2 linked regions of the Nitratidesulfovibrio vulgaris str. Hildenborough genome follow. The protein of the gene in region 2 interacts with the protein of the main gene of each other region in a pairwise test. Links are inferred from orthologs where the notes say so. Each region holds a gene or a part of one and is shown on either strand. Other genes may lie near its edges.

Evidence for each region.
Region 1: the proteins of DVU_RS01915 (region 2) and ndk interact in binary tests that used the Escherichia coli proteins (3 or more experiments, as listed by UniProt). The link is inferred for Nitratidesulfovibrio vulgaris str. Hildenborough from one-to-one orthologs.

What each region holds. Positions count from the first base shown.
Region 1 is NC_002937.3:2,422,723-2,434,433, reverse strand. Bases 3,445-6,334 are described here. They hold ndk (nucleoside-diphosphate kinase), read left to right. Parts: upstream 3,445-4,624; coding sequence 4,625-5,044; downstream 5,045-6,334. Other genes in these bases: DVU_RS10935 (Smr/MutS family protein), read right to left, coding at 6,172-6,334; proC (pyrroline-5-carboxylate reductase), read left to right, coding at 5,044-5,841; DVU_RS10950 (hypothetical protein), read right to left, coding at 4,356-4,547; DVU_RS10955 (divergent polysaccharide deacetylase family protein), read left to right, coding at 3,445-4,073. Also shown: DVU_RS10965 (murein hydrolase activator EnvC family protein), read left to right, coding at 1-1,123; DVU_RS10960 (S41 family peptidase), read left to right, coding at 1,156-2,442; more of DVU_RS10955, read left to right, coding at 2,523-3,444; more of DVU_RS10935, read right to left, coding at 6,335-7,401; DVU_RS10930 (Mrp/NBP35 family ATP-binding protein), read right to left, coding at 7,704-8,585; hydrogenase nickel incorporation protein HypB, read right to left, coding at 8,582-9,256; DVU_RS10920 (hydrogenase maturation nickel metallochaperone HypA/HybF), read right to left, coding at 9,267-9,620; DVU_RS10915 (tetratricopeptide repeat protein), read left to right, coding at 9,894-10,610; DVU_RS10910 (AMIN domain-containing protein), read left to right, coding at 10,610-11,512; DVU_RS10905 (heavy-metal-associated domain-containing protein), read right to left, coding at 11,609-11,711. UniProt on the Escherichia coli protein: Major role in the synthesis of nucleoside triphosphates other than ATP. The ATP gamma phosphate is transferred to the NDP beta phosphate via a ping-pong mechanism, using a phosphorylated active-site intermediate.
Region 2 is NC_002937.3:440,822-443,588, reverse strand. It holds DVU_RS01915 (uracil-DNA glycosylase), read right to left. Parts: upstream 1,913-2,767; coding sequence 1,088-1,912; downstream 1-1,087. Other genes in the region: DVU_RS01910 (pyridoxal phosphate-dependent aminotransferase), read right to left, coding at 2,079-2,767; DVU_RS01920 (radical SAM protein), read left to right, coding at 1-848. UniProt on the Escherichia coli protein: Excises uracil residues from the DNA which can arise as a result of misincorporation of dUMP residues by DNA polymerase or due to deamination of cytosine.

The sequences.
Region 1 (11,711 bases), 2.0 Mb from region 2 along the record:
GGCCCCCTCGGCCCCGGTATGGCTGGCGTTGCTTCTTGTGGCACTGTGCTGCCTTGTCGTCACACCTGCCCATGCCGCCCCGTCCAGTGAGAAGGAATTACGCGAGGCCATCAGTGAAGAGCGTGCCCGTGAGAAGGCCCGTCGCGACAGCCTCGCCAGACTCTCTGCGCAAGAGCGTTCGCTCAACGCCAATCTTGCCGCCGCTGAAGACCGTATCGCCCTGCTGGAGAGCAAGGTGGCGAAGCAGGAGGCTGAACTCGCGCTGCTGGAGTCGGCTGTGGGTGATGTGCGTCAGGCACTGGAACGCCTCCAGAAGGATCGTGATGCGTCAGAGGCCGAACTCGCACGGCTCATGTCCATGCTCTGGCCCCTGCACGTGCGGCAGGAGGGTACCGGCGGGCGCGACATCGAGGACTGGCAGACCGCAGAACGCGAATATACGTGGACGCAGGAGATATACCGCAGCATAGAGACGCATCGTGCCGAGTTGCGTCACCAGCAGGAGGCCATCTCCGCCTCGCTTGAGAAGCGCGAGACCCTCATGGCCGAAGTGCGGACGCAGGTGGCCCGCATCAGCGCGGACAGGGACAGCCTCTTGCAGGACAAGTTGCGGTTCAGGCAGCAGTTGTCCGACGTGCGGCGCGAGAAGCAGGATGCCGAAGGTGAACTGCGCGACGTGCTGGCCCTCATACAGGAGTTCAACGTACGCCTTGAGCAGATGGCGGGGCGCGACATCTCCAAGATGAAGGGCAGACTGCCGTGGCCTGCGGAAGGGCGGGTGGTCCGCCGCTGGGCGCCGGAGGCCAACCCGCCGGTGCGCGGCGTGGGCATCGCCCTGCGCGAGGGCACGCCCGTGCGTGCGGTGGCGTGGGGCAAGGTGGTGCATAACGACGTGTTGCGCGGCTTCGGTCGTGTGGTCATTCTCATGCACGACAAGGCCTATTACACGCTCTACGCGTTCCTTGCCGACAGCCCCCTGCGGGTGGGACAGGAGGTGGGGGCGGGTGCGGCTGTGGGCGCCGCGGGCTTCTACCCCGGTGCCGACGGGCCCGGAGTCTATTTCGAATTGCGTTTTCATCAAAAAGCCATTAACCCTGATGGGTGGTTAACTAGGGCCAACTAGCGACGTTATCTGGCTTTCGGAGGATCATCGGTATGCGCGTTACGTTATGGGTGGTATCGCTGGGCCTGTGTGCCGCGGTCGCCTTTTCAGGTGGAGCAGTCTTCGCGACCACCGAAGAGTCCAAGTATGACGCGCTGAAGCGCTTCAGTCAGGTGCTCGACATCGTCGAGCGCTACTACGTGCGCGACGTGCCCCGCAAGGACCTCATGAACGGAGCGGTGAAGGGCATGTTGCAGGGGCTTGACCCCCACTCCACCTTCCTCTCCCCGGAAGAATTCAAGGAGATGCAGGAGACCACCTCTGGTGAGTTCTTCGGCATCGGCATCGAGATATCCAGCGAGAACGGGCAACTCACCGTTGTGTCGCCCATCGAGGACACTCCTGCGTTCAAGGCGGGACTCAAGGCGGGCGACCTCATTCTCGCCGTCGACGGGCAGCCCACGCAGGAGATGAGCACGCAGGAGGCCGTATCGCGCATTCGCGGGCCCAAGGGCAGCGAAGTGGAACTGCTCATCCTGCATCGCGAAGCCAAGGCCCCCAGCACGGTGAAAATCGTGCGCGACGCCATCCCCCTCGTCAGCGTCAAGTCGAAGCAGCTTGAGCAGGGGTACGTGTGGGTGCGCCTCACCCGCTTCAGCGAACGTACGACCAGCGACCTGCTGGAAGCACTGCGCGAGGCGAACAAGCGCGGGCCCGTCAAGGGCGTGGTGCTCGACCTGCGCAACAACCCCGGCGGTCTGCTTGACCAGGCCGTGAGCGTGTCCGACGTGTTCCTGCGTGACGGGGGCATCGTCTCCATCCGCGGGCGCGGCGACGACACGGGGCGTGAGTACAACGCCAAGGCGCAGTCCACCGACGTGACCGCGCCCATGGTGGTGCTCATCAACGCCGGGTCTGCCTCCGCTTCGGAGATCGTCGCCGGGGCCCTGCGCGACCAGAAGCGCGCGCTTCTGGTGGGTGAACGCAGCTTCGGCAAGGGGTCGGTGCAGAACGTCATCCCGCTTTCCGACGGCGCGGGACTCAAGCTCACGGTTGCACTGTACTACACGCCCAATGGCCGTTCCATTCAGGCCGAGGGCATCGACCCTGACATTGAGATTCCCTTCGAAGCCCCGCGTGAGGACGACGCCAAACCCATGCAGCGTTTCAACATGTTGCGGGAGAAGGATCTTTCGCGTCATCTGGAGAACGGTGCCGGGGGCAAGCAGGGCAAGAACGACCAGTCTGACGAGGTGCGTGACCTGCTTGAACGCGACAACCAGTTGCGCATGGCATTGCAGTTCGTGAAGCGGCTGCCCGCCTTGAAGGAAATACGCTAGAAGGCATACCGGAAGACGGTGTGCGAGACGCAGATACGGAGGGGCGCGGGTGACCGCGCCCTCCTTCCGTATGGGATACCATGGCCGCCAAACGCCCGCAGAAGAAAAGCAGCACAGCCAAGGGAGACGGCACGTCAGGCCGTTCACGCGGCAGTGGCACCAAGTCTGGCACCCGCAAGGGAAGCAAGACCCCCGCAGCTACAGAGAAGACCCTGACGCGACTTGTCATCGTCATCATGGGGGTGCTGTGCCTCGTCTTCACGGTCATGGCCGGGTACTGGCTGTGGCAGGGCGGGGCTGATGCCACACGGCCCGTACCCCCCTCGAAGACCGAACGTCAGAAGACCCCCGCGGCAACCTCTCCCGCGAGGCCGACGCCAGCGCAGCCTTCCGCCACAGCCGGGAAGGTGCAGTCGGGTGAAGCCTCAAGGACGACCGGTAAGGGCGTACACGCCGACGCGCAGTCTGATGCCTCGACACCGGGTGGGGACGCGGACAAGGCCGCGCCGTCCGTGCCCCGAAACGCCACTTCCGACGCCGTGGACGGTGAGGGCGCGGTGCGTGCCCCGGTCAACGCCGGGGCCTTGCCCTACGAGGAATCCCTCGACGCCCCGCTGGAAGAAGGGGTGAAGCAGGTCGACTACGCGCTGGTGCAGACGCTGGTGCGTCTCGGCATCGCGCGGGAGAGGCTGCGCATCGCGAGCGTCGAGACACGCAACGAACAGGGCGAAAGCTACCATTTCCAGCAGATGACACTGGGTGTCGGCGACGCCCCCGACCGTTTCGTCAAGGCGTTCGTCGAAGCTCTTTCCGTATGGGCCGAGCGTGCGCAGATGCGCAAGAAGGCCGATGACCTCATTGAGGTCTACGTGGGCGGGGTGCTCACGCATGAGATCACCCTTTCGTTGTATGAGTCGGTGGAAGAGCCCCGTCCCGGAACCCCGGTGGAAGGCGCGTTGCTTGCCATCGTCATCGATGACATAGGCGAGAGCATGGGGGCGGTGCGTGACCTGCTGAAGCTCGACTACCCCGTCACCTTCGCGGTGTGGCCCAGAAGCTCGCATGCGCGTGAGGCTGCGGAGGCGGCACACCGCGCCGGACGTGAGGTGATGATCCACCAGCCCATGGAACCGCTCAAGTATCCGTCGGTGAAGCCGGGGCCGGGTGCCATCTATGTACGGATGGGCAGTGACGAGATAGAGGCGACGCTGCGGGACAACCTCGCCCGGGTACCCCACGCCGTGGGCCTCAACAACCATATGGGGTCGCGTTTCACGCAGGACACCCGTGGCGTACGCGCCGTATGTGACGCGCTGGAGGGCAAGGGGCTCTTCGTGCTCGACAGCGTGACGCATTCCGGGTCGGTCTTCTATCGTGAGGCGCGCAAGGCAGGGTTGCCCGCCGGAAAGCGCAACGTGTTCCTTGATGTCATCCACGACAAGCGCAACATCATGTTCCAGCTCGACAAGGCGGCGCGCGTAGCCCATGAACAGGGCGTGGCTGTCGCCATCGGGCATCCTCTCGCCGAGACAGTGGCGGCACTCAAGGAGTGGCAGCGTACGCGCGACAAGTCGGTGCGTATCGTGACCATGCGTCAGCTGCTTGATGCGGAGACGACTGCGCGCCGATGACAGGTGCCGGAGAGACGGGCCATTCCCGGATGCTGTGCCGGGTGCTCATGCCAGAGGCCGATGCAGATGGCGATGCAGCTGTCGGGCGTTGTGGGCGACGCCGGACGCCGACGCCGGATGTGGCGGCCTGTGCGACATGACCTGCGCGTGAACGGCGGGTGTCCGGCGTGAGGTGTAGAGGCAAGCCACTGGCACTACGGTTTTGATCAGATGTTTCATGCCCTCCGGCGGTGTGCCGTCGCCGGATTCTCCCCCCTGCGGGTGGGGGGATAGCGAATCATGTCACCACAAGGCGACGGGTGCGCCGTTGAGGAGCGGAACACCTATACCGCTGATGTCGAGGACGTCGATGATGCCGTTGATGTCGGGCAAGCCGACTGACGTGCCGCGTCGACCGGGTCGCATGTGTGGTGATGTACGGGCGTCACGGGCGGGAATCCCGTTGCGCCCCTGTAACGCACAGGTGAATGGCACCTGTGTGCAACCCCTAGCGGACGACGCGTCCTGTTCCGTTGACGCGGGTCGTCCGAACTGCAAGTGGAGGTAGTACCGTGGTTGAACGTACATTTTCGATCATCAAGCCCGACGCCGTAGAGCGCAATCTGCAGGGCGAGGTCCTCGCCATGATCCAGGGCGCAGGGCTCAAGGTCGTCGCCATGAAGATGATCCATCTGACCAAGGCGCAGGCCGAAGGCTTCTATGCCGTGCACCGTGAGCGTCCCTTCTTCGATAGCCTGACCACCTACATGTGCTCCGGCCCGGTGGTCTGCTCGGTGCTCGAAGGCGAGAATGCCATCAGCCGGTATCGTGAAATCATGGGGGCCACCAACCCGGCCAATGCCGCGGAAGGTACCATCCGGAAGAAGTACGCCGTGAGCCTCGAGGCCAACTCGGTTCACGGTTCCGACGCCCCTGAAACCGCCGCGTTCGAGATCTCGTACTTCTTCAACGCGCTGGAGATCGTAGGCTAATGCAAACAACACTCGGCTGCATAGGTTGCGGCAACATGGGCTCCGCCATTCTGCGCGGGCTTTCCGGACGTGAAGGACTGCGTCTTGTCGGCTGCGACCCCACGGGCGCCAAGCTGGCTGCGCTTGCCGACGCGGGCGTCGAAGGGGTGGCTGACATCGCCGCCGCCGTGCGCGCTTCGGACATTGTTCTCGTGGCCGTGAAGCCGGGTCAGGTCGGCGCGGTGCTTGGTGCGGCCATGCCGGAACTCGATTCCGGCAAGGTCGTGGTCTCCATCGCCTCGGGCGTGTCCGTCGGCTCACTGCGTGAGATGAGCGGCGGGCGTTGTCCTGTGGTGCGCGTCATGCCCAACACCCCCGCCATGGTGGGGGCGGGCGTCTTCGCCCTGTGCTTCGAGGACGCGACCCTCGATGAGGTACGCCGCACTCTCGTGAAGGAGCTTTTCGAGGCGCTTGGCCGTGTGCTGGTGCTGCCTGAAGAGAAGTTCAACGCCTTCACGGCGGTCGTGGGCTGTGGCCCGGCCTATGTCTTCCATTTCATGGAAGCCGTGGTCGAGGCTGCGGTGACGCTGGGCTTTCCGCGTCATGAGGCGACGGACATGGTGGTCGACCTCTTCGCCGGTTCGGTGAAGCTGGCTGCCACATCAGGTACGCATCTCTCTCTGCTTCGCGAGGCCGTGTGTTCGCCAGCGGGCAACACCATCGCCGCCATGAACCAGTTCGACAGGGATGCCGTGCGCGGACGCATCATCGACGCCATCCTCGCCGCCTACAGGCGTGGGCAGGAGATGGAACGCTAGAGCGTCGGGTGCGGTGCATGTCCATGCGCCGTCCATGTGATTGAAAGAACGCCCTCCGTCGCAAGACGGAGGGCGTTCTCGCAGGCATGGCAATGGGTTCCGGTTGCATCGGCGTCAGGCCGCAAGAGGGCACGGCCCGATCATCTGTGGCCAAGGGCCGGGACGGGGTGTCTCCCTGCCGTCCCCTGCGGGGGACCCTGAATCCCTCCCGCAGTCAGCACCCAGCGCGTTACACAGGGGCGTTGAATCAGGCCATATGGGGATGTCTCGCCGCTGACCTGTCGCCGCCCGGTCTGTGGTGGCGGGCTGTCCCGTGTGTGAGGGGGCGTGCTACATGAACAGGTCGGCGTCGCTCGGTGTCCTGTCCCACTGTATCTTGCCGCGACTCTTCTTGAATTTGCGCAGCAGCACGTAGACCGCCCCGGCACCGCCGTCGGTAGGCTGTGCCGTGCAGAAGGCGAGCACCACCCGTTTGAACGGGTCGCGGGTAAGCCACGATTGCAGCTTCTCACGCAGGATGCCGAGGCCATCCGGCGAATTGCGACCACGTCCCGGAATGACCAGCACGGTACGCAGCCCCTTGAGATAGGCCCCGCGAAAGAAACCGACCAGCGACTGGTAAGCCTGCAAGGCGTTCAGCCCGTGCAGGTCAAGGTGCGCTTCGGGGCTGTATTGCCCGGCGCGAAGCTTGCCGATGGTCAACTCGTCCAGCCCCACCACATGCCCTTCGAGGTATTCTTCCGTGTACTCAAGGGCGAACTCGATGCGTCCCTCAAGGAAGTCCTGCACGGGGTCGCGTCCGGAGGTCGCCGCCTTGCCCGGTGTCACGGCGGGGGGCACTTCGCGCCCCTTGCCCGACAGGGGCGTGATGCCGCGCATGGCTGTGGCGAACGACATGTCATCGTCATCATCGCCGGATGTCGCGCGGGTGGGGTGTTGCGTCCCGTGGTCGCTGACGGCATGGCGTGAACGTTCACGCACGTCGAGGCGTCGCTGCGAGGTCTTCACGTCGGGATGGCTGGCAGGGCCTTGGATTGGCTGTCCATGCGGGGCTTCCGGCAGCAGGACGTCCGCATCCGCTTGCTGTGCATTCTCGCGAAGCGACTTGAACGCCGGGTGCTGCCCCAGTGCGAAACTGCCCTCATCTGCGGGCTGGATGCCAGCCTTGTCGCGCAGTGCGGCTTCCATGGCGGGCGTCGGACGACCATGGGCGTCACGGGCACGGGGCGTCCCCTCATGGCCGGTGGGTGTGGCCGGATTGACGGCGCCGGAAGCAGGCTGGGGGGCATGGGGCGTACCTGAAGCGCCGCCCTCTCTGTGTCCCTTGTTCGTCTTGCCGCCCTTGCCGGGTGAAGGTGCCTTGCCGGAAGGGGCATCAAGACGCTGTACGCCGCCCATGGCTGCGGCGAAGGCTTCGGATTCGTCGTCGGGGAGGGCGACCGAATGGCGTGCTGGTTCGGGTTTCTTTTCCGCAGAGGCGGTTCGCGCATCGCGAAACTGGCGTTTCTGGAGGGCGCGGAAGGGATTGGTGTCGTCTATCGGCGTATCGTGCTTGGACATGACAGGCTCCTGTAAGAGCGCGATTGTTCATCCGCCGGGGGGCGCATGTCAAGACGGCGCGTGCTGTGAGACGATGGCAGGGGGATGGTGAAGGGATGGCGGAAACGTACGCGCCCTGACGCACTCTGCACAGATGGACGGTCGTGCGCGTCATGGAGGCGTGGGTGCATACGTTGAAGCCGAGGGGGGCGCCGTAAGGCGCGGGGCCAGGCACGGAGGCGGGCACGGGGCCGGGTACGGGACCGGACGCAAAGGGCGGCCCGCCTGTGCGGGCCGCCCCGGGATGAGCGAGAAGAGACGGGTTATGCCTTGGCGGCGTCCAGCCCCAGCGCCGCGTCGATGACCGGACGCAGTGCCAGCGCGGTGGGGCGTTCGGGGTGATGCTTGATGTACACCCATCCCTCGTCACCGCTGCGGACGACCTGCGGGTCGAGGGGCAGCGCGGCGAGGAAAGGTACGGCCATCTCCTTGGCGAGGGCTTCGCCGCCGCCTTTGCCGAACAACTCTTCGATGTTGCCGCATTGCGAGCAGACGATGCCGCTCATGTTCTCCACGAGGCCGAGTACGGGAATGCCTATCTCGGCGCAGAAGCCGAGGGAACGGCGTACGTCGTCGATGGCCACGGCCTGCGGCGTGGTGACCACGAGGGCGTGGGCACCGGGGTTGAGCAGCTGTACGGCGGAGAGAGGTTCGTCACCCGTGCCGGGAGGGCAGTCGACGATGAGGTAGTCGAGGTCGCCCCATTCCACATCGCCGACGAGTTGCTGGATGAAGCCTATCTTGACCGGTCCGCGCCAGATGACGGCCTGTTGCCCGTTCGGCAGAAAGAAGCCCAGCGACATGACCTTGAGGTTGTCACCCCACATGACGGGCTTGATGAGGTCGCCCTCAACATCCACCTTCGACTGGTCGAGGCAGAGAAGGCGCGGGATGCTCGGGCCATGCACGTCGACGTCGAGCAGGCCCACGCGCTTGCCGGCAAGAGCGAGACCTGCGGCGAGGTTCGCCGCCACGGTGCTCTTGCCCACGCCGCCCTTGCCGGACATGACGACGATGCGGTGTCTGATGCGGGCGAGATTGTCCTTGAGCCGTTTCTGTGCGGCCATGGCCTCAAGGTCTTGGGCGCCGCTACCGCCGCAGCCGCCCTGCGCCGTGCTGGAGCAGCCGGAACATGCTTCACTCATGCCTTGGCCTCCGCTGCGGCGCGCTTGGCCTTGAGGGCCTCACGCAGCCAGTCGTACCACGGGGCCAACCCCTCGCCGCTGCGGCATGAAAGCTCGTAGATGGTGAGGTTCTGGTTCAGACGGGTGGAGAAGCGGCGTGCCCGTTCCACGTCGAAGTCGACGTAGGGCAGAAGGTCCACCTTGTTGAGCAGCATGACGGACGAAAGGTTGAAGAGCAGCGGATACTTCTCCGGCTTGTCGTCGCCTTCGGTGACGCTGAGCAGGGCCACCTTGTGGTCTTCGCCGCAGTCGAACTCCACCGGGCAGACGAGGTTGCCGACGTTCTCGATGAAGAGGATGTCGAGGTCTGCGAGGTCGAAGTTGCTGATGGCGTCGAGCACCATGTTGCTGTCGAGGTGGCAGCCGCCGTCGGTGTTGATCTGCACGGCACGGGCGCCCGTGGCGGCGACGCGGCGTGCGTCGTTGTCGGTCTGGAGGTCGCCCTCGACGACGGCCATGCGGAATTCGTCGCGCAGGTCGGTGAGAGTGCGTTCAAGCACCGAGGTCTTGCCCGCCCCGGGCGAACTGATGAGGTTGAGCACCAGCACGCCGTGGCGTGCGAAAAGCTTGCGGAGCTGGTCGGCCATCTTGTCGTTGGCCTCCAGCACGTTGCGAATCACCGGAATGTCCATGTCGGCTCCGTCATTCGGCTTCGATGTGTTCGACATAGAGGTCGCGCCCGGAAAGGACGGTGTGACCCACCTCCTCGCCACATGCGGGGCACGGGCTGAAGAGCAGTTCACGTCCCTCCGGCTCGAACTCCCTGCCGCAGCCCCCGCAGGCCAGACGCACCGGGTTCTGGACAAGCTCTATCCGTGCGCCCTCGAAATCCGTCCCGGTCGTGAGCACCTCGAAGGCGAATTCGAGGGCTTCGGGGACGAGATTGGCAAGAGCGCCGTACCGGACGCGCACGAGAAGCAGTTTTTCGACCTCGTGCTTGCCCAGTTCTTCCCTGACGATGTCAAGAAGGCTTGTGGCTACGGACATTTCATGCATGTGCCTTGGATACTGGAAAAGCCAGAGGGCGTCCACCCCGCCCGCCGTCTCCCCCGTCGTCTCACCTGTCGCCCCGTCCGTTCGATCCTCCCCCTGTCCCTCTGCCTCTTGTCCCCGCCCGCCAGACACCAAGGCCGCCTGCCATCCGCCCTGTCACACCTTCTGTTCCGTCACATTTCAGGGTGCGCAAGGAGCGCTCACCCGTTTGCAAGCGGTGGGAAAAGGGGTATGTCTCCGTTGCCGAACCTTGCAATGCAGGGCCGGGGAGGAGCGATGCACACCGGAGCTTTCATCGGCGTTCATGCCACGCGTCCGCGAGGCGGTGACGGTCGACTCAAGCGGTACTGGTTCGTATGGGATGACGGAGACCGTTATCTCGTCCAGCCGCTCGACGGTGCCTATCAGCCGGCTGGCGATGTCCGGCCTGTGAGCGCGGCCACCTTTCGCGATGATTTCGAGCCGCAACCGGGCATTCTCGCCGTTCCGCTGCGGGATTTCGAACCGCAGCCAGCCCGCGATGGCGTCCAGGGCGGTGACGCGGGGGAAGACGAACTCGAACATGAGTTGCGCGCCGGGTTCGCACTCGGTATGACGCGATTGCGCAACGGAGACCGCGAAGGGGCGCTTCGTCTCTTCGAGCATGTCCTTGCCACCGAAGAGGGTGTCGGGCCTGTCCATAAGCATCTGTTCACGGAGTTCGGCATCCATTTGCGTAAACGCAGGCTTCTGAAGACGGCCTGCGACTTTCACCGAAGGGTGCTTGCGCTGTCACCAGAGGACAGCCATGCGCATTTCAACGCCGCTCGCGCCTTGTACGAAGACGGAGACATCGACGCGGCGGTGAGGCATCTCAACCATTCACTCAACATATCGCCCGACCTTGAACCGGCATCGCTGTTCCTTGCCTATATAGAACGGCATCGTCCGGCGGGAGAGGGCGCAGGTTCCGGTGGCACGACGACCGGGACAACGCAGGAGACCAGACGCTGATGAACAAGAATATCGCCATGCTCATCGTCGCCGTGTTGCTGTTCGCCATGGCGCTCATTGCGGTCAACCAGTTCTCTTCCGGCGAGCCAGACCCCACGGCCCCCGCAGGGGTGACGGCGGGCCCTGAGGTCACCGGGCAGGTGACGGAACAAGCTGGCACTGTCGACGCCGGTAACGCCGCGACCGGGAACGGCACCATGCCCGGTGGCCTGATGCCCCTCGATAACGGCACGTTGCGTGAGCTTTCCCCGGCGGGTGAGGCTGGCGGTGCCGGAACGCTGGCAGACCCGCGTGGTCTTGCCGGTGTGCAGCCGGGCGAAGAGGAGGGCCCGCTGGTCGACCAGCCCGGTCTGAAGCCCGAAACGCACAAGGCTGCCAAGGCTGTGCCCAGTCAGCCTGCCCATGCCGCGAAGCCCGCGCAGAAGACGGAACACAAGCCTGCGCAGAAGGAGGCCGCTAAAGCCCCGGCCAAGGCTGAAGCCCCGAAGCCTGCCAAGACAGAAGCCGTCAAGGCCGCACCTGCCAAGGTCGAGCCCGCCAAGAAGCAGGCTGCTGCCCCGGCTGCCAAGACCGAAGCCGCACCTGCGCCCAAGGCCACCTCTGGCGGTCAGACCGCGAAGGCGAGCATCAAGTTCGAAGGCAGCACAGCCGTGCTGCATCTTGAAGGTGCTTCCGGCGCGCAGTACAAGTCGTTCGTCCTCAAGGAACCCGACCGTATGGTCGTCGACCTCGTCGGGGCGTGGACCGTCAACGTGCCCACCGTGCCTTCCAACAGGGTCATCAAGGCCGTTCGCGTGGGCAAGCCCGGAGAGAAGACGCGCATCGTCCTCGACCTCGACAAGGGGCCTGACGGGCATGAGGTCGTCAAGAAGGGCGGAGCCCTTGAAGTCCGCGTGAAGTAGTCTGAAGCAGCGGGGCGTGTCCCCGTTGATGATACAGAAAACCCCCGTCACGAATGCCGTGGCGGGGGTTCATCGTTGTTTCGTCAACAGCGTTGTCTAGGCGACGTCGAAGCCTATGCGTCGTATGGCATCCTTGACCTTCTCGATATCCACCGACGCGGTCTCCGTCCATGAAGCCTGTGCCTTTTCAAGGCTCACG
Region 2 (2,767 bases):
GGGCCCGACACAATCGCCCCGCCGTGGAGATAGCCTTCTATGGCGGAACGTTCTCGGCCCTGCCGGAGGACGACCAGCACGCCTGCCTCGCCCTTGCCGCCCGCTGGCGCGAACGCGGTATGGTGGTCGCCGTACGCTGTTCCACCCGACCCGACGCACTGCCCCCCGGCAAGGCCGAAGCCCTCGCCGGACTTGGGATGAATCTCATCGAACTCGGGGTGCAGACATTCGACGACACGGCCCTCGCCCATGCGGGGCGGGGCTGCCATGGCGATGATGCACTGACAGCCGCCCGACGGGTGCGCGACGCCGGATTGGGGTTAGGGCTGCAACTGCTGCCCGGAATGCCCGGTGTCACCCCGGACATCTTCCGTGCCGACATGAAGGTGGTCGCCTCGTTGCGCCCCGACTGCCTGCGGCTGTATCCATGCCTCGTCCTTGAAGGTACGGGGCTTGCCCGCCTGTGGCGCGAAGGTCGCTATGGACCATGGGATGTGGACACGACGCTGGATGTGCTTGCCGACGCCCTGTTGCTGGCATGGGGGCAAGGCATCCGGGTCATCCGCCTCGGGCTGGCGCAGGATGAGGGGTTGCGCGCCGCCCTGCTGGCAGGGCCGTGGCACCCCGCCTTGGGGCAGATGGCGAAGGCCGAAGCCCTTCTTCGCCACATCGCCTCGCAAGTGGCCTATTTCACGGCCCGCCACGGGCATACGCCGCACAGGCTGCATGCACCGGCACGATGGCGCGGTCTCCTGTACGGACAGCACAACCGCCTTGCCTCACGCTACGCGGCACTGGGGCTGACCGAAGTCGTATGGGACGACACCGAAGACTACACCCTCACCTGACACAGATGGGCCATACTGCCTGAAAATGTGTGGGCCGCCTGTCATGTCTGGCCAGACTTGGCAAACCCCACTGGGCAAACCCGCCATGACAAGCCCGGACACGGTACATCTGTTCCCGTCTCCAGCCTTACAAGGGATGACAGGGGCCGTGGCAGAGGGACGACACCGCCCCCCCAGACCGCACGGTACGACACCGTATTTGCTAGCGACACCGCCCCTGCCCCCGGTACGCGTCGGGCTCACCACTCGATGGGGTCGAGGCCTCTTGCTCGAAGCCATGTATTGACCTGCGAGAAATGACGGCAGCCGAAGAAGCCTCGAAAGGCCGACAGCGGGGAGGGGTGCGCCGCATGAAGCACGAGGTGATGGGCCGCCAGCCCTTCGCCGTATGCAGCGGCATGACGCCCCCACAGCAGAAAGGCCATCGGACGTGGACACCGCCCCAGCGCCTCCACCACCGCAGCCGTCACCTCCTGCCAGCCGAGTCGGGCATGGCTGTGTGCCTGTCCCGCCTCCACAGTGAGCACCGTATTGAGCAGTAACACCCCTTGGCGGGCCCACCGGGTCAGGTCCGTGGAGGGCGGACGAAGACCGCCACCATCATGTCCGGCAGCAGTCTTTTCAGGTAGCGCATCAGCATGACGCTTCTTGCCTTCATCCGAGGCATGACCAAGGTCGGTCTCTATCTCACGGAAGACATTCCGCAGTGAACGCGGGGCTGGCACCCCCTCCGGCACCGAGAAGGCAAGCCCGTGGGCCTGCCCTTCGCCGTGGTAGGGGTCTTGCCCCAGCACCACCACACGCACCCTGTCCCACGGGGTGGCGCGCAATGCGGCGAAGACCTGACCGGACGGGGGATAGACCACACGTCCTTTCCGCCGCAACGCCTCCACACGGGAGAAAACCTCCAGATGCGCGCCGTCACCCAGCAACGGGACGGCCTCAAGCCAGCCCGTCCCGGCAAGCGGGTCGCGCATATGTTCACGATTCCCGGCTGCGGCCCCGGCTGTTGCCAGAGTTTCAGGCCCTTTAGCAGCCCCGACGGAGGCTTCGACAGTTGCCACGACACTCGGCCCGGCATCGCCCCCTCCCTTCGGGGGACGATGCGTCGCGCCATGTGCAGGGGCCTGCATACTGCCGCATCGTGCTTCCGGCTGCGGCAACGGGCCTTCAGGCGTACGCGCACACCCCTCGTGCGTATCTCCGACACGGAACCTGCGCCGTGGCACCCTAGCCTCCAAGCCCGCCCGACGCCACGACGCGCTGTGTCCACGCCGCCATACGGTCGAAGGCTTCGTCCAATTCCGCCTCTTCCATGCCGAACGAGAGGCGAAGATGCCGCTCGCCCGTGGGGCCGAACGACGCGCCCGGCACGGTGATGACACGCCCCTCTTCCAGCAGCCTACGGGCGACCATGTCCGACGGGGCATCGGTGAACGTGTACCGCGCCATGATGTAGAACGCACCGCGTGGCTGCACATAGTCGAAGTGGGGGGCCATGGCGTCGAGTCGCGCACAGGCGAGGTTGCGCCGCGCGGAAAGGGCCGCACGCATGTCATCCACACAATCCTGCGGCCCGGTGAGGGCGGCAAGGGCGGCATACTGCGAGACGGCGGGGGCGCAGATGGCTGCCGCGTCGTGCACCTTCAGCAGTTCACCCATCCATGCGGCGTCTGCGGCGCAGTAGCCGACACGCCAGCCCGTGAGGGCGTACTTCTTGGAGAACGAGTTGACCACGATGACATGGCGGCGCATCTCCGGCAGACTGGCGGGGCTCAGGGGTTCACCCCCGCCATAGACCATGTAGTCGTAGGTCTCGTCGGAGATGAGCATGATGTTGCGCTCCAGTGCGAGTTCGCACAGGGCGCGCACGTCGGCATCGTCATAGACCGTTCCGGTGGGATTCCCGGGATTGCAGA